Regions from separate parts of the Streptomyces sp. NPDC000410 genome, predicted to be linked through region 2. Evidence: riboswitches for the same ligand, from Rfam matches in the RefSeq annotation. Region 2 holds a riboswitch; the other holds the start of a gene.
The links. Region 2 has a riboswitch for S-adenosylmethionine ahead of thrC (threonine synthase). Riboswitches for the same ligand answer to the same signal wherever they lie in the genome.
Positions count from the first base shown of each region.

Region 1: linked by a shared signal. The riboswitch ahead of ABT342_RS18970 (aminotransferase class V-fold PLP-dependent enzyme) and the one ahead of thrC (threonine synthase) in region 2 are both predicted to bind S-adenosylmethionine.

Region 1 covers NZ_JBEPDM010000017.1:18,294-29,827, reverse strand. The annotation lists gene ABT342_RS18990 (phytoene/squalene synthase family protein) at 23-1,036, opposite strand; gene ABT342_RS18985 (thiamine pyrophosphate-binding protein) at 1,096-2,880, opposite strand; gene ABT342_RS18980 (hypothetical protein) at 2,918-3,601, opposite strand; gene ABT342_RS18975 (3-oxoacyl-ACP synthase III family protein) at 3,707-4,666, opposite strand; SAM riboswitch class IV at 5,227-5,344, shown strand; gene ABT342_RS18970 (aminotransferase class V-fold PLP-dependent enzyme) at 5,564-6,988, shown strand; gene ABT342_RS18965 (glycerate kinase family protein) at 6,949-8,382, opposite strand; gene ABT342_RS18960 (SLC13 family permease) at 8,379-9,797, opposite strand; gene ABT342_RS18955 (response regulator transcription factor) at 9,940-10,599, opposite strand; gene ABT342_RS18950 (sensor histidine kinase) at 10,611-11,534, opposite strand, start outside.
Region 2 covers NZ_JBEPDM010000061.1:21,288-32,821, reverse strand. The annotation lists gene ABT342_RS33845 (alpha,alpha-trehalose-phosphate synthase (UDP-forming)) at 1-1,259, opposite strand, end outside; gene ABT342_RS33840 (hypothetical protein) at 1,335-1,607, opposite strand; gene ABT342_RS33835 (glucosyl-3-phosphoglycerate synthase) at 1,646-2,593, opposite strand; SAM riboswitch class I at 2,710-2,866, shown strand; gene thrC (threonine synthase) at 2,884-4,170, shown strand; gene ABT342_RS33825 (MoaD/ThiS family protein) at 4,167-4,442, shown strand; gene ABT342_RS33820 (cold-shock protein) at 4,926-5,129, shown strand; gene groL (chaperonin GroEL) at 5,449-7,071, shown strand; gene ABT342_RS33810 (DUF7948 domain-containing protein) at 7,318-9,945, shown strand; gene ABT342_RS33805 (alpha/beta hydrolase) at 10,091-11,534, shown strand, end outside.

The DNA of each region.
Region 1 (11,534 bases), on a different contig from region 2:
GCCGATCAGGCGCCCCGGCCGCTCAGGAGGCGTCGCCGGCGTAGGGCGGACGGATCCGGTAGCCGGTCCGCTCCGCCTGCTGGTTGATCTTCTTGGCCCGGGCCACGGCGGCGGCCGTACGCGGGATCATCCGGGCCGACACGAAGTCGAGGCCCTTGCGCGGGTTCTTGAAGAACGCGTAGTCGTTCTTGACCAGCTCCGGAATCATGGCGTCATGGGTCTGGATGTCGGTCTCCATGAACGTCCGCGAGGTCGGGTGCAGCGTCCGGGGCCACGGCCGGCCGGCGTCCAGATGGGACTTGGCCAGGTCGATCTCGAACTGCATCAGCTCGCGTACGGCCTCGCTGATGTAGCCGCTGCCGATCTGCCGGGACAGGTCGGTCCTGGTCAGGCCGAAGCGGGCCAGGTGGTCGTTGGGCAGGTAGAGCCGCCCGAGCTCCAGGTCCTCCTGCACGTCCCAGACGAAGTCGAGCAGCTGGAACGCCGTGATGGTGTGACGGCACAGCTCCTCGGCGTCCGGGCTCTGCGGCTCGAAGAGCTGGTTGATCCAGACGGCCGGGAGCAGGGTCACGGTCTGGATGAACTCGTCGAGGTGCTTCTCGTCGGTGTACTCGAACGTCCTGAGCGCCTGACGGTGACCGTCGACGAACTCCGGTACACGCAGGTAGGGAAGATCCCAGGTCCGCATCATGTGGACGAGTGCGCGGGCGAGCGCCGCGTCCGTCTCCTCGGCGCGGGAAAGCGGCTTGTCGCTCTCCACCGCCTCGCCCTTGGCGATGGCCATGTAGGTGCGTTCCCACTCGTCGAGCCGCTGGGAGCGGATCTCGAGGCTGTGGTTGATGTCGTCGGCCAGGTCGTCGACGTAGCAGACGAAGGCGAAGAAGACGTCGAAGTAGGGCCGCTTGGCCGCCGGGAACATGTAACGGCCCAGGAAACGCCCCCGGCCGATGTCCCGGAACAGCTTGGAGCTGACGAGATAGTCCGAGCGCAGCTTGGAGTCCGTGATCCCCGCGAGATCGAGCTCATGAACAGTCATGTGATCTTTTCCTGGTTGTTGGTTGGAGCGTTGCTGAGGCGCGCCGCCCCCGCTGCACGTCAGGCCGTCGCCATCGTTTCGGCGTCGTGGTACGAGGCGAGGTCCTGCCAGGGCCTCGGCACCGCGACGGTGGGCTCGTCCGGCGGAAGGAACGCGGCGAACGGAGGGACTTCCTCCACCTCCAGGCGCAGCTCCAGCACACCTGTCGGATGGGACCTGCGGCGGTGGTCGGACAGGAGCGCGACCAGTTCCGACCGGGTCCCGGCACTGCCGACCCACAGCTGGTCCGGTGTTCCGAGTCCCCGCGCCACCGACTGCACGTCCACCGGTGTGTACTGCACGGTCGTGATACGGGAATCGAAGAAGGTCTGCTGCCGGGTGGCGCACATGCCGTGCATGCCGTTGTTGAAGACGACGAAAAGTACCGGCAGGCCGAGTTCCACCGCCGTGTGCACTTCGAGACCGCTCATCAGGAAGGCACCGTCGCCGCAGAACACCACGCTCCGGGTGCCTTCGGGCGAGCCGAGCTGCGCTCCGACCGCGCCCGGGATGCTGTATCCCATACCGCCCATGCCCAGGGCGATCGTCGAGGACGAGCCGGGCGGGACGGACGCGTAGTGCATCGAGGCGACGGCGCAGTTGCCGGCGTCGTAGAGCAGATGCCCGTCGCGGGGCAGGTACTCCTCGATGATGCCGACGGCCTCGCTCTGCAGGAGGGCGTCGCTCTCGGCCGGAGTCTCGCGGCCGGGGACGGGAGTGGCCGGCCGCGGTACGAACCGCGTCAGTTCGTACCCCTCGCAGGACGGTGCGGTGAACGGTTCGGTGTCCAGCAGCCGTCCCAGCCGGTGGAACACCTGGCTGGCGTCGCCCCGCACCACGGTGTCGGTGACGGCGGACCGCAGCAGTTCGCCGGGGTCGATGTTGACCGCGGCGAACTTCCGCGGGTCCACGCCGGACAGCGCGCCCCTGGTCATCATGGCCAGGCCGGTGCCCACCAGCACCACGAGGTCCGACTTCTCCACGTAGGACGCGGCCGAGGGGTGGCCGCCCCCGCCGACGACTCCCAGGTAGAGGGGATCGTCGTTGGGGAACTCGCCCCGGGCGCCCATCGTGGTGAGGACCGGGATGCGCGCCCGCTGGGCGAAGAGCCGCACGGCGTCGGGGTCGCAGGACCGGCGTACCCCGTGGCCGAGCACCAGGACGGGGGCGGTCGCCTCGCGCAGCCGGCCGAAGAGCTCGCGCACCTCGCCGTCGTCCACCGGCTGGGGCTGGATGAACGCGCTGATGTCGCTCGGCCAGTCGGCGGGGAAGGGTCCTACCTCCAGCTCGTAGGAGTCCCTGGGGATGAGGAGAGCCACCGGGCCCATCCGCCCGCTGAGAGCGGTTTCGATCGCGTCCCTCAACTGGGCCCAGAACACACGGGGATCGGTGATCCGGACGGTCTTCTTGGTGACCGAGGCGAGCATGGAGAGCCCGTCCACCGTCCGCCCGATTCCGGAGGAGTCCTGGAACGACCCCCGGCCGTCCAGGGCCGCGGGCGGCTGGCCGACTAATGCCAGTACGGGCACGGACTCGGCGTGGGACTCGGCCAGTCCCGCGACGAGATTCATCATTCCGCCGCCGGAAGTCGAACAGCAGACTCCCAGAGTGCGGTGGACCCGGGCGCGGGCGTCGGCCATGAAGGCCGCGCCGTCCTCGCGCTTGGCGAGGACGGAGGTCAGCCGCCCGTTGCCCAGTCGTTCGATGGAATCGTGGATGTGCTCGATGTTCGCGCCACTGACACCGAAGACGTAGCGAGTGTCCAGCTCGCGCAGTGCAGTGACTATGGCGTCGGCTATCCGCATGGTTACCCCCGTGTGAGCGCCGGTGGAGAGCTGGGTTTTACTCCTTCGGCAGCGAGCCGAAGCGGTGCTCGAGGATCTTCTTCAGGTTGCCCATCTCGATGCTGTGCCCGGCGTGGAACACCGGCCAGATGTCACCCACCCACACGCGGTCGGTGCGGGCGCGGCCCTCGGCGATGTAGTCCGGGACGTCGGTGGTCGCGCGGTCGTAGTACGGGTGCTTGCAGTTGGTCCACAGCACGACCGTGCCCGGCTTGTTGAACACCTTGGCGGAGTCGATGATCGTGAGGTAGTAGCGCATCCACAGCTCGTGGCCCTGGTCCCAGGCGCACGGGTAGATGACGAGGCCCTGCTCCGGGCCCTTCTGGGCGTCGGCGCGGATGTAGATGTCCGTGTCCGGCTGGATCATCTCGTCGGCGCGGTACAGGCCACCGCCCAGGTGCTTCATGTTGCGGATGCTGTACGTCCACTCCTCGAGCGAGCGGGCGTTGGCGGCGTACTCGAAGACGATGTCGTACGGCACATTGATGTGCTCGGCGAGCGAACAGTACTGCCCGAATATCTCGCTGTGGTCGTACGTCTCCTTCGTCTTGCTCTCCATCAGCTTCATCATGTCGTCCATGCTGGTGTTCTCGTTCCACACCAGGCCGAGGTCGAGCAGATCGGAGTTGTCGAGCTGGTAGTTCTGGGCAAGCCCGGACTCGTCCGGCGTACGGATGGCCATGATCGCTCCCGTTATGGTTGAGATTTTTTCGATGGCGCGGTGATTGGGCCCGCGCCGAGAGAACCCGCGGTGCATGCATCCGCGGTGGTCGAGCCGGCGTGCGGATCAGTTCCAGCGCCAGACCATCGAGGCCACCAGTTCTCCACCGTGCGAGAACGTGGCGAAGGTCAGGACGTCGCCGCTCGAAATCTTGCCCTTTTCCAGGGCTTCGGCGAATGTCACCGGCAGAGAGCTCTGGAACATGTTGCCGTAATGTCCCAGCGTGTCATAGGCCCGGGAGTCGTCGAAACCGCAGCGCTTGCGCCATTCCGCGATGTAGCTCTCGTTGGGCTGGTGGGTGAAAAGATACGAGACGTCCTCGTTCTCCACACCTGCCTTCTCCAGGGCGATGGAAACGGCCTTGGGCAGCTGCTCCATGGTGACCGCCCACAAACGGGCGAGCATGTTCTGGTTGAACTTCACGGTGAGCGGTCCGGAGCCGCCGGCCCAGAACGGCAGGTCGATGGCGTCCACCGTGTCGGGCTCGACCCGCAGGGCGCCCCAGTTCTCGCCGAAGGCCTGCTCGTGCACGGACAGCACGGTCGGCTCCTCCCCGGCGACCAGCAGGGTCGCGGAGGCGCCGTCGCCGAGGACGAAGGACTCGGGGGTCTTCTGGAAGTCCTCCAGGCGCGACACGAAGTTCGTCACCGTGACAACGGCGACCTTCCGGTACTGACCGGAATCGATGAACGCTTTGGCCGTGTTGATGGACGAAATCCATGAACAGCAGCCGTTGTCCACCTGGAGGACGCCCGCCTTGGTCGCTCCGACCGCGTGCTGAATCGCGGTGCCGACGCCCGGTGAGAACGTGTCGTTGAGCTGGGCGGAACAGATGATCATGTCCAGCTCGCTCGCCTGCACACCGTTGCGCTCAAGGAGCTTCTTCAGTGCCTCGGTGCCGAGCTGGGTGGAGTTGTATTCCGGCGAGGCGAAGCGTCGCTCATGCACGCCGGCGAAGAAGGAGTGATCGCTCAGCTCGTTGCTTTCGCCGAGCAGATCGCTGTTGCGTACCACTCGTTCCGGCATGAAGTTGACTACGTCGACGATGCGCGTAGAAGTCACAAGTATTCCCGATCTCAGGGGGGATGGCGTTTAAAGCGTAATGACGCAGCCGTCGCGTGGATCCGCAGAAACTCTGAACTGATTCATGTAACCGCCCCCGGTTTTTATCTTCGCGTGGCAATTGGTCTGTGCCGGCCTTAGTGGCTGTCGCGAGAACTGATCATGACTCTATTGTTGTCCGGGTTACGGATGTATCACGCTCATGTAACGGATTGATTGCGTTCGTTCGACGGGGAAGGTTGTCGTCGACGGTCGGGAGTGTCGACGGTCACCCGTAATTGATCAAGGATTTGTTGACTTGAAAGTGGGGCCCCTGGTATGCGTGGAGATGGTGAAACCGCTTGTCAGCGAAGTAACTTGACTGACCGTCGGTAACTGGGTCCCCGGCAGGGTGGCTGGTTCCCTTCCTTGCTTCCGGCCCCGTGGTGCGGGGTCCACGGTGTGAGACGGGTGTCCACGAGGTGTCTCACCAGGTGGACAGGGGGATGCTCATCGCCTCCCGGTGTGTGTAACACTGCTCGTCAGGTCATGAGTGACAGCGACTACGGCCCCGGCCCGCTGTCCGGCAACCCTCCGTCCGTGGCGGGGTGCCCCGGGTGAAGACCAGGCCGTGGGCAACAAGGCCCACGGCAAGCGCGGACCCCTCGGACATCGGTGATGTCACGCCCCTGGGGTCCTGGTCCTCAAGGGAGCTGTCTCGTGAGCAAGCGAATGCGATAGGGCCTTCCGGCCCCTTTTTCACCCTCCGCCCGGCCCGTCATCGCCGTGCGTCGAGGCAACACCCGTATGTGCCGAGGCCGCCTGGCCGCCGTGCGGGTCCTTCATCGCTCTTTCGCCTTTTCCTGCCCGGGAGATACCGCCATGTCCGCACGCCCGAACGCCGCCGCCTCCGCCACTGCTCTTGCCGGGGGCCCGTGCTGCACCGAGCCGCTGCCGGTCCTCGGCCGGGACGTCACCGTCCCGCTGGTGACCGGTGGCGAGGTCACCTACGCGGCTCTCGACTACGCGGCGAGCGCCCCGGCGCTGCAGCGCGTGTGGGACGACGTGTCCGCGTACGCCCCGTACTACGGCAGCGTCCACCGCGGCGCCGGCTACCTGTCGCAGCTGTCCACGGACCTGTTCGAGAACAGCCGGGTGACGGTCCATGAGTTCCTCGACTGCCGGGACGACGACCAGGTCGTCTTCACCCGCTCGACGACGGACTCGCTGAACCTGCTGGCCGCCGCTCTGCCCGCCGACTGCCAGGTCTTCGTCTTCGAGACCGAGCACCACGCCTCCCTGCTGCCGTGGAGGGATGCCCGGGTGACCTACCTGAACGCGCCGCGCACCCCCGGGGAGGCGGTACGGACGCTGGAGCTCGCGCTCGCCGAGCGCGACCCCTACGGGCCCGCCCTGGTCTGCGTGACCGGTGCGTCCAACGTGACCGGTGAGCTGTGGCCCGTACGGGAACTCGCGGCCGCCGCGCACGCCCACGGCGCCCGGATCGTCCTCGACGCGGCGCAGCTCGCGCCGCACCACGCCGTGTCGGTGCAGGACCTGGACGTCGACTGGGTCGCCTTCTCCGGGCACAAGCTGTACGCGCCGTTCGGCTCCGGCGTACTGGCCGGGCGGGCCGACTGGCTGCGGGACGCGGACCCGTACCTCGCGGGCGGCGGGGCCTCGCGCAAGGTCGCGCGGCGCACGGACGGCGGGGTGGACGTGGAGTGGCACACCACCGCCGCCCGCCACGAAGCCGGCTCCCCGAACGTCATCGGTGTCTACTCGATCGCCTCCGCCTGCAAGGCGCTCACCGAGGCGGGCTTCGACAGCCTGGTCGAGCGGGAGCAGCGGCTCATCCGCACGGTGCGGGCAGGGCTCGCGGAGGTGCCCGAGGTCAAGGTGCTTTCGCTGTTCGGCGACGACGCCCCGCGGGTCGGTGTCATCTCCTTCGTGGTGGAGGGCTGGAACAGCTCGCACTTCGCCGCCGCGCTCTCCGCCGAGTACGGAATCGGCGTGCGCGACGGCCTCTTCTGCGCCCATCCGCTGGTCCGCACCCTGCTCGGCAGCGACCCGGAGCAGGTGGGCGAGTGCGGAGCCCCGGAGGCCGAGCCGGGCGAGCGAAGCGAGGTGGGGGTCCCCCCGGCCGAAGGCTGGGGGAGGTCGCTGAACGCGATCCGGGTCAGCTTCGGCGCCGGCACGCCGGACGAGCACGTCGAGCGGTTCGTACGGGCCGTGAAGGAGCTCGTGCGCGACGGTGCGCAGTGGAACTACCGCACGGAGGACGGCCGCTGCGTGCCGGCGGTCTGAGCCGACGGGGCCAGGGCCTGTCCGGCGGATCTTGCTGGGCTCTCGACGCCCTGCGGCTCCGTCTCCTGCGTTGTCGTCAGTCGGCATGGCTCCGCCATGCCTCCCTCCTCCGCCTTGGGTCCGAAGCCGCATGACGCCGCTCGCTGATCCAGCCTGATCCGCCGGACAGGCCCTAGCCTGGTCCCCAGCACGATCATCCTTATGGCGCGCTCGGCCGCGTCGGCGAGGAATTCGCCGGCGCGGCCGAGCGCTTCCGTCATCGGCACGGGCGCCGGGACGATCGAGCTGTACGCGTCCACGCCGATGGCCCGCACCTCGTGCGCGCCCTCCCCGATGCACCCGGCGAGCGCCAGCACCGGCCGGCCGCACCGCTTGGCCCGGTGGGCGACCTCACCCGGGATCTTCCCGTACGGGGTCTGCCCGTCCAGCGCCCCTTCCGCGGTGACGACCAGATCTGCGACGGCGAGCCGGGCGTCCAGGTCGAGGTGCCCCAGCAGCACGTCGAACCGGGGGAGGAGCTGCGCCTCGATGGCGGCGAGCCCGGCGCCGAGACCGCCGGAGGCCCCGGTCCCGGGGCCGAACCGGAGGTCGGGGCGGGGCCGCGGGCCGGGACGGCTCGGTTCCGCGCCCACCACGTCCTGCTCCGCGCCCACCACGTCCTGCTCCGCGCCCACCACGTCCCGCGCCAGCACCGTCGCCCACCGCTCCAGCGCCGCCGACAGCTGCTCCACCTGGCCCGGCGTCGCCCCCTTCTGCGGGCCGAAGACCCGGGCGACCCCCCGCTCCCCGCACAGCACGTTGTGCGGATTGCAGGCCACCAGGATCTCGGTGCGCGCGAGGCGCGGGTCGAGGCCGGTCGGGTCGATGCGGTCGAGGCGGATCAACTCACCGCCGCCGTGCCCCAGTTCGCGGCCGTCGCGGTCGAGGAGCCGCGCGCCCAGGGCCTGCAGGGCCCCCGCGCCGCCGTCCGACGTGCCCGAGTCGCCGCAGCCGACCAGGACGCGGCGGGCCCCGCTGTCCAGGGCGGCGAGGATCAGTTCGCCGACGCCGTACGTCGTCGTACGGGCCGGGTCACGGCGGTCGGACGGGACCAGCGCCAGTCCCGCGACCGCCGCCATCTCGACGACCGCGGTGCCGGAGTCCAGCAGTGCGAAGTGGGTGCCGACGGGGTCGCCGACCGGCCCGGTCGCGGTCAGCCCGACCAGGCGCCCGCCGCCCGCCGCGGCCAGTGCCCGCGCGGTGCCCTCGCCGCCGTCGACCAGCGGGATGAGGTCGACCACGGCGTCCGGCACGACCCGCAACAGGCCCTCGGCGATCGACGCCGCGGCCTCCGCCGCCGACAGCGATTCCTTGAATCCGCTGGGTGCCACGGCGATCCGGAACGGACGGGTCATGGCTTCTCCCCATGGACGGGCACGCCGAGCAGCGGCCAGACGGTGAGCGCGAACAGCAGCACCACGCCCGCGGTCAGCGGCGCCAGCACCGCGGACAGGCGCAGCAGATCGCGCGGGGTGTAGCTGCCGGGAAGGTCGGCGTACAGCGCGACCGGTTTAGCCGAGGCGGGCAGGGTGTGGCAGAAGCCGGCCGCCGCCGTCGACGCGAGCGCGGCCGCCACCGGGTTGACCCCCGTACCGGCAGCCGCGGCGACCACCAGCGGAACCAGGACCGACGAGCGGGCCGAGCGCGACTGGAGCACGAGATGGGCGGCCGTGGAGACCGCGACGACCACGGTCAGGAACAGCCACGGGGGCACGGACACGGGCAGCCCGCCGACCAGCCACCCCGCCGCCCCCGACTCCGCGAGCGCGACCCCCATCGCCGTCGTCGCCGCCATGAACAGCAGCAGCGGCCACGGCACCGTCCGCAGACCCTCCTTCAGCCCGACGGTGCCGAGCGCCGGCGAGGCCGCCACGACCGCCCCGATCAGCGCGACCACGGCCGGCGGCACCCGGTGCAGCGGCTCGCTGCACCACAGCACCACCACCGTGGCGAGCAGCGCCACGCACCGGCCCTCGGCCGTGCTCAGCGGGCCGGTGACCGGCGTCTCGGAATGCTTCTGCAGCTGCGCCGCGCTGATGTGCACCGGGGTGCGGCGCTCGGCGCGCCGGGTCGTCGTCAACAGCACCACCTCGGCGGCCAGATGGGACGAGACGACGGCCAGCGGCAGCCCGAGCAGCAGCCACTCGACGAAGCCGAGCCGCTCCCCGGTCTGCTCCCAGAGCACGTTCACGGTGATCAGATGGGCCCCGGCGCCGATCAGCGTGGCGACGGCCGACAGCAGGACCACCGTGGGAAAGAGCAGCGCCAGCATCACGATCAGGCGCTTGCGCTCGCCCAGGGCCCGCGCCAGGGCGAGGAAGACGGGCAGGGCGAGCGCGGCCCGGCCCGACGTGGCGGGCACGGCGAAGGAGGTGACGACGAGCGCGGCCGTCGTCAGATGCACCAGCTGCCGCACGGTCCTGGCCCCGCCCACCAGGAACGCGGCAGCCCGGCCCGCGAGCCCGGTCCGGCCGACCGCCGCCGCCAGCACGAACGCGCAGATCAGCAGCCACACCGTCGCGTCACCGAGGGTCGCGAACAGGGTCTCGCTGCTGATCACTCCGGTCGCGGTGAGCGCGAGCCCGGCGCCCAGCGCGATGAAGGTGTCGTCGACGGGGGTCGCGATCCAGGCGCAGGTGGCGAGGGCGAACACGGCGAGAGTGAGCCGGGCGTCGGCGCCGAGGCCGGGGAAGTTGGACGGCACGGCCAGCACGGCGCAGAGGCTGAGCGCGCCGCACAGCCAGAAGGACTGCCGGAACGAGAGGGTCACGACGATCAGTCTCGGCAGCCGCCGTGAGTCCCGAATGAGCGCTTTGTGAAAGGAACTTCATCGACCGTCCCCACGGCTCACGGCTCACGGCTCACGGCTCATGGCTCATGGCTCATGGCCCCAGGGCCCTCGGCCCCGCGGCTCACCGCATGCGGTAGCCCATGCCCCGCACCGTCTCCAGGCACTCCGCGCCCAGCTTCTTCCGCAGCGCCCGCACGTACACGTCCACGATGTTCGAGCCCGGGTCGAAGTCGTAGCCCCACACATGGGACAGGATCTGCTCGCGCGACAGCACCTGCCCCGGATGCCGCAGGAACAGTTCCAGCAGCACGAATTCACGGGCCGTCAGATCCACCGTCCGGCCGCCCGCCCGTGCCCTGCGGGTCCGCAGGTCCAGGCCGATGTCGCCGCTGCGCAGCACCGTCACCTCGGGCACGCGTGCGGCGGTGCGCAGCCGCAGCCGTACCCGCGCCAGCAGTTCCTCGAAGCGGAACGGCTTCGTCATCCAGTCGTCCGCGCCGCCCTCCAGACCGGCCACCGTGTCCCGTACGGAATCGCGGGCCGTCAGCACGACGACCGGCAGGGTCACCCGGGCCTCGCGCAGCTCCCTCAGCACGGTGAAGCCGTCGCGCCCCGGCAGTCCGATGTCGAGGACCATCAGGTCGAAGCCGCCGGTGACGGCGTAGTCGAGCGCGGTGTCGCCGTCGGCGGCGACGGTGGTGGTGAAGCCGTTGGCGCGCAGGCCCTTCTGGACGAAGGAGGCGATGCGCTCCTCGTCCTCGGCGATGAGAATCCGGTTCACGCTCACGTCCCTCACGTCTCTTCCAGTACGAGTACGAAGGTGGCGCCGCCGCCCTCGGTGGGGCGCAGCTCGACGCGGCCGCCCCGGTGGCCCTCGGCGATGGCCTTGACGATGGACAGCCCGAGGCCCGCGCCGCCGGCCCTGCTGCCCCGGCGGGCGGTACCGCGCCGGAACCGCTCGAAGATCACATCGGCGTCCTGCTCCTGGACGCCGGAGCCGCTGTCGGCGACGTACACCTCCAGTCGGCTGCCCAGATCCCGTGAACCGATGCGCACCCGCTGGCCGGGGACGGTGTGCTGGACGGCGTTCTGCGCGAGCTGCACCATCGCCTGGGTGACGCGCTGCGGGTCGAGCACGGCCTCGCGGTCGGCGACCGGGTCCAGGATCCAGTCGCGTTCGCCGAGCGTACGGGCCTTGACGAAGACATCGGCGGTGAGTTCGCCGAGCTGGACCGGCTCCGGGCGGACGAAGTCGGGGCGTTCGGCCTTCGCGAGCAGCAGCAGGTCCTCCACGATCCGGCTCATCCGGTCGAGTTCGTCGGTGACGAGCCGCACCGTCTCCTCGCGTTCCGCCGGGTCGTCGCCCATCAGCTCCAGATGGCCGCGCACGATGGTGATGGGCGTACGCAGCTCATGGCCGGCGTCGTCGACGAACTGCCGCTGCCCGGCGAACGCCCGCTCCAGCCGGTCGAGCATGGCGTTGAACGTCTCGGCGAGCGCGGCGATGTCGTCCCGGCCCCGCACCGGGATGCGCCGGGTCAGATCCTGCTCCGTGAGCTGCGCGGCGGTCGTCCTGACGATGCGTACGGGGGCGAGGATGCGGCCCGCGACGGCCCAGCCGATGCCCGTCGTCAGCAGCAGCGCGACACCGGAGATGGCGAGCAGAGTGCGGAACGCCTCGTCGGCGACGGCCCGTTCGTGGTCGGCGTGGAACGC
Region 2 (11,534 bases):
CCCGCGTCGGAGACGACGGGGATCTCCTTGGCGACCAGGTTCATGCCGTCCCGGATCGGGTTGACGAGGGCCACGTCCGCGAGGCGGTACGCGGCCAGGGAGCGGGCGAAGTCGTCCTTGACATGCAGGATCACCGGCGACCAGCCCGGCGTGCCGTAGCGCGCGTTGATCTCCTCCGCGACGCGCGACACCTCCGCCGTGTAGTCGCGGTAGACCGCGAGGTCCTGGCGGGAGGGGTACGCGAAGGCGACGTGGACCACGCGCTCGCGCCACTCGGGACGGGCGTCCAGGAGGGCCTCGTACGCCCGCAGGCCGCGCACGATGTTCTTCGACAGCTCGGTCCTGTCCACCCGGACGATCACCTTGCGGCCGACGCCGATCTGCTCGTGCAGCGCGATGAGCCGCTCCGCGACGTCCGGCCGCCGCGACCGCTCCCGCAGGAACTCGGCGTCCGCGCCGAGCCCGTGCACCCCGATCCAGGTCCGGCCGCGCGCGGAGCCCGGGCCGGCGACCCGGATGCTGGGCGCCAGGTCCTTGGGCCAGGACGCGGCGACGTCGTACGGCCCGAGGACGGGCGGACAGGAGCGCATGAACGCCTGCGCCCACCGCCAGGTCAGGAACCCCAGCCGGTCCGCGCCCAGCATCCCCAGCAGCAGCTCCTCCGCGATGTCGTCCGGCAGCATCCGGAAGTACTCCTCCGGCGCCCACGGCGTGTGCGAGAAGTGCCCGATCCGCACGTCGGGTCTGAGCTCGCGGAGCATCCCCGGCGCCAGCGCCAGGTGGTAGTCCTGGATCAGCACCACCGCCGAAGGCCCCGCCGAATCCGCCAGCGCCTGCGCGAAGGCGCGGTTGTACGTCCGGTACGCGTCCCACTGGCGCCGGAACTCCGCGTCGAAGACCGGCTCCAGCGGCGTCTGGTACAGCATGTGGTGGACGAACCACAGCACCGAGTTCGCGATGCCGTTGTACGCGTCCGCGTGCACGGCGGCGTCGATGTCGAGCATCCGTACGCCCGGCTCGGTGACGCCGCGCCGCACCGCCTCCCGGTCGCCGTCGCCGAGTGCCGCGCACACCCACAGGGCGTTCGCGTCGGGGCCGATCGCCGACAGGCCGGAGACCAGCCCGCCGCCGCCGCGCCGCGCGTCGAGCGTGCCGTCCTCGCGGAAGGCGTACGTGACCGGACCGCGGTTGGAGGCGACGAGGACCTGGGCGGTGTGCTCTGAGTCGGTGTGCTCGGAGACGGAGTGCTCGGAGACCATGTGGCGAAACCTAGCCCGTCGCGTAAACCCTCAAACGTATGGCCGGAACCCGCGAAGGGGTCCGGCCGGATCACGTCAGTGGTCGCGTCGCCGGTCGCGCGTCGCCGCGAGCGCGATCGCCCCGGCCGCGGTGACGGCCACCGCCACGCCGCCCAGCAGCCACAACCGCTCGCCGACGCTGCCGGTCGCGGCCAGCTGCCCGCGGGCCCCCACATCGGCGACCGCCAGGTCCGGGACGACGAGCCCGGTCAAGGCGGCCGAGACGACCGTGAGGACCATCAGGACCCCGACGAACCGGGACGACGTGGAGTGACGGCGCCGAGCGCCGCGCAGTCTCGAATAGCCCATAAATAGGAAATTTAGACAACCTGTATGGCCATTCGGCGTTACGCCGCCCGGCGCGTCGCGTACTCCGCGATCTCGGCCATCGGTGGCCGCTCCTCGGTGTCCACCGGATGGGTGCGCGGTACGAACCCGTCCTCCCCGCGCTCGAACTGGGTGATCGCCGGGCGCACCAGATGACCGCGGGACAGCCGCAGCTGGGCCGTGCGGTAGATCGCCGCGGCCATCCGCCCGAGCGCCTGCCCGTCCTGGTGGCGGTGCAGCCGCACCCCCACGTCCACCTGCGCCAGCGCGTCGAGCCCCACCGTGTGCAGCGCGTCGACCAGCAGGCCGAGCTCCACCCCGTACCCGACCGGGAACGGCAGCCGCTCCAGCAGGGAGCGCCTCGCCGCATACTCCCCGCCCAGTGGCTGGACGAAACCGGCCAGCTGCGGCCAGTGCAGATTCAGCAGCGGCCGCGCCACCAGCTCGGTGACCCGCCCGCCCTGACCGGCCACAGACCCCAGCGGACGGTCGTACATGGCCTTCACGAACTGCACCTCGGGATCGGTCAGCAGCGGGCCGACGATCCCCGAGACGAAGTCCGCCGAGAACTCCTTCAGGTCCGCGTCCACGAAGCAGACGACGTCCCCGCTCGTCACCAGCAGCGAGCGCCACAGCACCTCGCCCTTGCCGGGCACGGCCGGTATGCGGGGGAGTATCTCGTCCCGGTGCACCACCCGCGCGCCGGCCTCCGCCGCCACCTTCGCGGTGGCGTCCGTCGAGCCGGAGTCGACGACCACCAGCTCGTCCACGAGCGGGACGGCGTCCGTCATCAGCTCGCGCCGGATCACGGCGACGATGTCACCGACCGTCGCCTCCTCGTTCAGCGCGGGGAGCACTACGCTCACCGTGGTCGAACGTTTCGCCTTTGCCGCTATGAGCTGGTCGAGCGGGCGGTCTGCCACGGACCAGGACCGCCGGGCCAGCCAGCGCTCCACCTCTTCCAGCACGTGATCTCCATCTCGCGGATCGGACGACCATCTCAGCCGTCCGAGGGTTCGGATACAGTCTTGAACAACGCGGACGACCCTCGCATGCCGGGGGCCCCACGCCGACAATCACATACCGCTCATCCAGAGGGGCAGAGGGATACGGCCCGTTGAAGCCCCGGCAACCCTCCAGTCGGTTCTCGTCGAATTCGCGTTCATCGCGTCGCGAGGCTCCCGGCTAGGGAAGGTGCCAAATCCGTCTCATGGCGAGATGCGCCATGAGGAAGATGAGGAGAAAGGGCCTCGCCTCCATGGCTGTACAGACTGTCGCAACCTCCACCGACACCACCGTCGATCTGGGCCCGGCCTCCGGCCTCTCCTGCCGCGAATGCGGCGAGACGTTCGCCCTCGGTCCGATCTTCGCCTGTGAGCTCTGTTTCGGGCCGCTCGAAGTCGCGTACGACCTGCCGAGCGGCGATCCCGAAGCACTGCGCAAGCAGATCGAGAGCGGCCCCGAGAACATCTGGCGCTACGCGCCGCTGCTGCCCGTCCCCGCGGACGTGGCGAGCAAGCCGAACCTGAACCCGGGCTGGACCAAGCTCGTCAAGGCCGACAACCTGGCCCGCGAGCTGGGTGTCACCGGCGGTCTGTACGTCAAGGACGACTCCGGCAACCCGACGCACTCCTTCAAGGACCGCGTCGTGGCCCAGGCCCTGGAGGCCGCCCGCGCCTTCGGCTTCACCACCCTGTCCTGCTCCTCCACCGGCAACCTGGCGGGCGCGGTCGGCGCCGCGGCCGCCCGCGCCGGCTTCCGCTCCTGCGTGTTCATCCCGCACGACCTGGAGCAGGGCAAGGTCGTCATGGCCGCGGTGTACGGCGGCGAGCTCGTCGGCATCGAGGGCAACTACGACGACGTCAACCGCTTCTGCTCCGAGCTCATCGGAGATCCGGCCGGCGAGGGCTGGGGCTTCGTCAACGTCAACCTGCGCCCGTACTACGGCGAGGGCTCGAAGACGCTCGCGTACGAGATCTGCGAGCAGCTCGGCTGGCAGATCCCGGACCAGATCGTCATCCCCATCGCCTCCGGCTCGCAGCTCACGAAGATCGACAAGGGCCTCCAGGAGCTGATCAAGCTCGGCCTGGTCGAGGACAAGCCCTACAAGATCTTCGGCGCCCAGGCCGAGGGCTGCTCCCCGGTGTCGGTCGCCTTCAAGGCCGGTCACGACGTCGTACGGCCGCAGAAGCCGGACACCATCGCCAAGTCGCTCGCCATCGGCAACCCGGCCGACGGGCCGTACGTCCTGGACATCTGCCGCCGCACCGGCGGCGCCGTCGAGGACGTGACCGACGAGCAGATCGTGGACGCGATCAAGCTGCTCGCCCGCACGGAGGGCATCTTCACGGAGACCGCCGGCGGCACGACGCTCGGCGTCGCGAAGAAGCTGATCGAGGCCGGTGTCATCGACCCGTCCCTGACCACGGTCGTCGTCAACACGGGTGACGGCCTCAAGACTCTTGACGCGGTGGCCCCGACCACGGGCATGTCCGCCGTCATCCGCCCCAACCTGGACTCTTTCCGAGAGGCTGGCCTCGCATGAGCGTCAACGTCCGCATCCCCACCATCCTGCGCACCTACACCGGCGGCGAGGCCGAGGTGAAGGCCGAGGGCGCGACCCTCGCCGAGGTCATCGCCGACCTGGAGAAGAACCACGCGGGCATCGCCGCCCGGGTCCTGGACGACCAGGGCAAGCTGCGCCGCTTCGTGAACGTGTACGTCAACGACGACGACGTGCGCTTCGAGCAGGGCCTGGAGACGGCGACGCCGGACGGCGCCGGCGTCTCGATCATCCCGGCCGTCGCCGGAGGCTGACCATCGAGCACAGTGCCGGAGGCTGACCATCGAGCACAGTGCCGGAGGCTGACCATCCGGCACTGTGCCGGAGGCTGATCGCCGACCAAGCTGAATTGCCCCCTCCGCAAGCTAAGCGGAGGGGGCAATTCTGCATGGTTAAACGCGGTAGAGTTGGGAAGTCCCCTCCACTGCTTGTGCCATGCGCATATGAGAATGCGCCCTCGCGCGACAAGAAGCAGCCAAAGTGTTCGAGCCTGATGCGTGGTAAGTGCGCTTTGTCCGGCCCGCTTTGCCCGGAGATGATCAGGACTCTCCTGAATTTTCCGTTCCCTCGTGCCCAGAATTCTCGTCCGATTGACCTGTTGCAGACGGCAGTTGGACAGATACATTCAGCCGCGGTCGACGCGTTCCGGCGCACACTCACACCTGCTGGTGGGTGAGGTCTGACCCGGGTCCGCGAAGTGCGGTCCTGTGCAAGGGCCAGTAATAGGGGAGTTAGGCATGGCTCAGGGCACCGTCAAGTGGTTCAACGCGGAGAAGGGGTACGGCTTCATCGCGGTCGACGGTGGTGCGGATGTTTTCGTCCACTACAGCGCGATCCAGATGGACGGCTACCGCACCCTGGAGGAGGGCCAGCGGGTCGAGTTCGAGATCTCGCAGGGCCAGAAGGGGCCGCAGGCGGACATGGTCCGTTTGGCCGGCTGAGCGCCGACCGACTGCAGCGACATAGCGGAGGGTCCGTACCCGTGACTGGGGTACGGGCCCTCCGTGCGTCCCGGTCCGGCCCCCGCGCGTCTCCAGGATCAGCGCGCGTGTCCACGATCTGTCGGAGCGGCTTGCACTCTCCCATGCCGAGTGCTAATCATTGGCGTTAGCACTCTCCCAGTGAGAGTGACAACGAAGGACCGGGTCGGTGAGGCCCGCACGCCGGGTGGGGCAAGGAACCACACGGCATGCAGGCCGTCCGTCGCGGGCGCCAGCGCGGTCCGGAGAAATCCACCCCAGTCCGGGAGGACCACTTCACATGGCCAAGATCATCGCGTTCGACGAGGAGGCACGGCGCGGTCTCGAGCGCGGGATGAACCAGCTCGCCGACGCCGTCAAGGTCACCCTTGGCCCCAAGGGCCGGAACGTCGTCCTCGAGAAGAAGTGGGGCGCCCCCACGATCACCAACGATGGTGTCTCCATCGCCAAGGAGATCGAGCTCGAGGACCCGTACGAGAAGATCGGCGCCGAGCTGGTCAAGGAAGTCGCCAAGAAGACGGACGACGTCGCCGGTGACGGTACGACCACCGCGACCGTCCTCGCCCAGGCGCTCGTCCGCGAGGGTCTGCGCAACGTCGCCGCCGGTGCCAACCCGATGGCCCTGAAGCGCGGCATCGAGAAGGCCGTCGAGGCCGTCTCCGGCGCCCTGCTCGAGCAGGCGAAGGATGTCGAGACCAAGGAGCAGATCGCTTCGACGGCCTCCATCTCCGCCGCCGACACCCAGATCGGCGAGCTCATCGCCGAGGCGATGGACAAGGTCGGCAAGGAAGGCGTCATCACCGTCGAGGAGTCCCAGACCTTCGGTCTGGAGCTGGAGCTCACCGAGGGTATGCGCTTCGACAAGGGCTACATCTCGGCGTACTTCGCCACCGACATGGAGCGTATGGAGGCGTCCCTGGACGACCCGTACATCCTGATCGTCAACTCCAAGATCTCCTCGGTCAAGGACCTGCTCCCGCTGCTGGAGAAGGTCATGCAGTCGGGCAAGCCGCTGCTGATCATCGCCGAGGACGTCGAGGGCGAGGCCCTGTCGACCCTGGTCGTCAACAAGATCCGTGGCACCTTCAAGTCCGTCGCCGTCAAGGCCCCGGGCTTCGGTGACCGCCGCAAGGCCATGCTCGGCGACATCGCCATCCTCACCGGTGGCACGGTCATCTCCGAGGAGGTCGGTCTCAAGCTGGAGAACGCCGGCCTGGACCTGCTCGGCCGCGCCCGCAAGGTCGTCATCACCAAGGACGAGACCACGATCGTCGACGGTGCCGGTGACAGCGACCAGGTTGCCGGTCGCGTCAACCAGATCCGCGCCGAGATCGAGAACTCCGACTCGGACTACGACCGCGAGAAGCTCCAGGAGCGCCTCGCGAAGCTGGCCGGCGGCGTGGCCGTCATCAAGGCCGGTGCCGCGACCGAGGTCGAGCTCAAGGAGCGCAAGCACCGCATCGAGGACGCCGTTCGCAACGCGAAGGCGGCCGTCGAGGAGGGCATCGTCGCCGGTGGTGGCGTGGCCCTGCTCCAGGCCTCCTCGGTCTTCGAGAAGCTCGAGCTGAACGGCGACGAGGCCACCGGCGCCAACGCCGTGAAGCTCGCGCTGGAGGCCCCGCTCAAGCAGATCGCCGTCAACGGTGGTCTCGAGGGTGGCGTCATCGTCGAGAAGGTGCGCAACCTGCCCGTCGGCCACGGTCTGAACGCCGCGACCGGTGCGTACGTCGACATGATCGCCGAGGGCATCATCGACCCGGCGAAGGTGACGCGCTCCGCGCTGCAGAACGCGGCCTCCATCGCCGCGCTGTTCCTCACCACCGAGGCCGTCATCGCCGACAAGCCGGAGAAGGCCGCCGCGGCCGCTCCGGGCGGCATGCCGGGCGGTGACATGGACTTCTGATCCTCCCGGATCGGACGCGTCCTTCAGTTCCGAGGGCGGTATCCCTGCTGTGGCGGGGGTACCGCCCTCGGGCGTTTTCCGGGGGTCGGTCGGGGTTCGGTCGCGGGTTGGTCGGGGGTCGTTCGGAGGCCGTTCAGGGGCTCTCTTCGTCGTGGCGCGACGGTGTTGCCGGTCGGATAGTCATATCTGCTGTGTGCTGTGTGGTGATGACTGGAAGGGGGGCACACAGAAGAGAGAGGCTGATCCGTGCGGCGCATTTTCGCGGTTGGTGCGGTTCTTGGTTTGGTGGTGGCTGCTGGGGCCGAGACCGCTCTGGCGGCCATAGGGCAGCAGCAGCCGACGGTGGCGGGTGAAGCGACCCCGTTGAAGAAGCGGCAGGTCAAGGCGGCTCTGACCAAGGCGCCGCTGACGTTCATCGAGAACCGTGGGCAGGCGCCCGCGGCGGTTGAGTACTACCTTCAGGGCACCGAGACGTCGGTGGCGTTCGGCGAGACGGGGCTGACGTACAGCCTCACCAAGGCTGCCGAGAAGCCCTCCAAGAAGACCTCCAGGAAAACCTCCAAGAACCCCGCTGACAAGTTCGCGGAGAAGTCCGCCGAGAAGCGGGAGCGGTGGGGTCTCAAGCTGGACTTCGTGGGCGCGAAGGCCACCAAGCCGGTCGCCGAGACTGCGGCACCTGGCAAGGTGAGCTATTTCAAGGGTCCGAAGGACACGTGGCGGACGGGCCTGAAGACGTATCAGCGTCTGGTCTACAACGACCTGTGGCCGGGTATCGATCTGGTCTATGCGGGGTCGGGGGACCGCCTCAAGTACGAGTTCCGGGTGGACGCGGGCGCTGACCCGTCGCTTATCCGGATGGCGTGGCGGGGCCCTGAGGACGTCAGTGTCGACAAGTCCGGTGACCTGCGGGTCAAGACGGGGATCGACACGCTTACGGACCTGTCCCCGGTGACGTACCAGCCGGCCGCCAAGGGCGGGGAGCGCGCCGAGGTGAAGAGCGCGTTCCGGCTGACGAAGACGAAGGACGCCTTCACGTACGGCTTCGAGCTGGGCTCGTACGACCGGAAGCGGCCGCTCGTGATCGACCCGGCCACGCTGGTCTACGCCGGGTACATCGGCGGGACGGGGTTTGAATTCGGCAGGGCTGTTGCGGTGGACAGCAGCGGTGCGGCGTATGTCGTCGGGTCCACCGAATCGATCGAGGCGAGCTTCCCGGAGACCGTAGGCCCCGACCTCACCCACAACGGCCGTAGTGATGCCTTTGTGGCCAAGATCGCGCCTGGCGGCAGCAGCCTCGTGTACGCCGGCTATATCGGAGGCTCTGGGTTCGACTCCGCCAGTGACGTTGCTGTGGACGGTAGCGGTGCCGCGTATGTCGTCGGGGGCACCGGCTCGACCGAGGCGAGTTTCCCGGTGGCGGTGGGTCCCGACCTCACCTTCAACGGCGGATTTGACGATGCCTTTGTGGCCAAGGTCCTGCCCACGGGTGCCGGGTTGGCGTACGCGGGTTACATCGGAGGCGCTGGATTCGACCAAGCCGAATCTGTTGCTGTGGATGGCAGTGGTGCGGCGTATGTCGTCGGGTCCACCGTCTCGACCGAGGCGAGTTTCCCGGTGGCGGTGGGTCCCGACCTCAGCTACAACGGTGGCGCCGCTGATGCCTTTGTGGCCAAGGTCGTCCCCACGGGTGCCGGGTTGGCGTACGCGGGTTACATCGGAGGCGCAGGGGCCGACAACGGCTTCGGCGTTGCTGTGGACGGTGGCGGCGCGGCATACGTCACCGGGGAGACCAACTCGACCGAGGCGAGTTTCCCGGTGGCGGTGGGTCCCGACCTCACCTACAACGGGCTCTTCGACGCCTTTGTGGCCAAGGTCCTGCCCACGGGTGCCGGGTTGGAGTACGCGGGTTACATCGGAGGCGCTGCATTCGACCAAGCCGAATCTGTTGCTGTGGATGGCAGTGGTGCGGCGTATGTCGTCGGAGGCACCGTCTCGACCGAGGCGAGTTTCCCGGTGGCGGTGGGTCCCGACCTCACCCACAACGGCGGATTCGACGCCTTCGTGGCCAAGGCCCTGCCTGGGGGCGCTGCATTGCAGTACGCGGGTTACATCGGAGGCGCTGATTTGGACCAAGCCGAATCTGTTGCTGTGGATGGCAGTGGTGCGGCGTATGTCGTCGGGTCCACTGTCTCGACCGAGGCGAGTTTCCCGGTGGCGGTGGGTCCCGACCTCACCCACAACGGCGGATTCGACGCCTTCGTGGCCAAGGCCCTGCCTGGGGGCGCCGCATTGCAGTACGCGGGTTACATCGGAGGCGCTGGATTCGACCAAGCCGAATCTGTTGCTGTGGACGGCAGTGGTGCGGCGTATGTCGTCGGGGACACCGTCTCGACCGAGGCGACCTTCCCAGAGACAGCGGGTCCCGACCTCACCCACAACGGCGATCGAGACGCCTTTGTCGCCAAGGTGAGCGCGGTGCCCATCGAGGCCGATCTCGCCGTCTTCAAGCTGGACAACGTCCACTCGGTGACGGCGGGCCAGAGCGTCACTTACGCCGTGCTGATCGTCAACAACGGCCCGGACACGACCGCTGAAGGGGTGACGATCACCGACATCCTGCCCGGCGGGTTCGACTTCACCGAGGCGAGTCCGGGATGTGCCGAGACGCTTCCCGGATCGAACGTGGTCACCTGTCAGGTCGGGTCGCTCGCGCCTGGCGAGGACGTCGTACGGACGATCACCGCAACGGCGAACGGCAAGGGCAAGGCCATCAACAGGGTCACGGTCGACGCGACGACACCCGATCCGCGTCCGGCCAACAACACCGCGACCATGAAGACCAAGGTCAAGAGGCACCACCGCGCTGCGGCGTAAGAGGGGACCAGCACCCCACAGGCCAGGGCAGCATCCCCACCCACAGGGGGTGCCGCCCGGCCCGTTCACAGGGGGGTAAACCCCACCTCCAACAGGCCAGTTGACCGGCTGGGGGCGGGACGCCGGATCCGCGAGGCTTGTTCGCATGCGAAGCAACCGAATCAAGCGGACCACGGCCACCACTCTCCTCGCGACGGCCCTCGTCGCCACCGCCGCGTCCACAGCCGTGGCGAAGACGCCCGCGCCCGACAACGGGCTGCGTTGGGAGACCTGCGCCGCCGGCAAGGGCGTCGACACCCGGCAGGAATGCGCCACCCTCTCCGTCCCGCTCGACTACGCCGACCCGAACGGCCCGCAGATCTCCCTCGCCGTCTCCCGCATCCGCAGCGAGAACCCGGACGCCCGGCGCGGCGCGCTCCTGCTCATCCCCGGCGGGCCCGGCGGCTCCAGCATCAACGACCCTTCCATGAAGGGGAAGAAGCTGCCCCAGTCGGTGCGCGACGCGTACGACCTCGTCGGCTTCGACCCGCGCGGCGTCGGCCGCAGTACGCCCGTCAGCTGCGGCCTGACCCACGACGACCTCTCCATGCAGAGTCTGCGCCCCTGGCCCGCCGCCGACGGCAGCATCGAGGAGAACGCGACGACCGCCCGCCGTATCGCCGACGCCTGCGCACGCAACGGCGGCGAGGTGCTGCGCAGCATCAGCACCCGTAACGAGGCCCGGGACATCGACCGCATCCGCCAGGCCCTCGGCGAGCGCAAGATCTCGGCGTGGGGAGTCTCGTACGGGACGTACGCGGGCGCCGTCTACGCGCAGATGTTCCCGCACCGCACCGACCGCTGGGTCCTGGACAGCAACGACGACCCGGACCCGAAGCGGGTCGCGCGCGGCTGGCTCGCCAACTACCAGGTCGGCGTCGAGGACGCCTTCCCCGACTTCGCCGCCTGGGCCGCCGACCCGGCCAACCCGGACCGCCTCGCCGACACCCCTGACGAGGTCCGCCCGATGTTCCTGGCCCTGGCCGCCCGCCTCGATCGCGAGCCCCTGCCGTGGCCGGGCGCGAACCCCGAGGAGCTGAACGGCAACGTGCTGCGGCAGACCCTGCTCGACAGCCTCTACACCAAGGACCGCTTCCCGGCCCTCGCCCGCCTCATAGCCGCCGCGCGGGACGGCAAGGCGCTGCCCGCGCCGCAGGTGCTCCCGGACGAGGTCATGCAGAACGTCGCGGCCGTGTCCGCGGCGACCATATGCAACGACGTCGACTGGCCGGGCCCGGACGCGCTCCCCAGGATCGAGCGGGACGTGGCGAAGAGCCGCAAGGCCTACCCGCTCACCGCCGGCATGCCCGTCAACGTCACCCCGTGCACCTTCTGGCAGGACGAGCCGCGCGAACGCCCGACCCGCATCACCCCCAACGGCCCCTCCAACATCCTGCTGATCCAGAACCAGCGTGATGTCTCCACCCCGCTCTCCGGCGCGCTGAAGCTGCGCGAGGCCTTCGGCGACCGGGCCCGCATGGTCACGGTCGACGCGATCGGCCACGGCGTCTACCGCGCCAACGGCAACGCGTGCGGGGACGAGGCGGTGA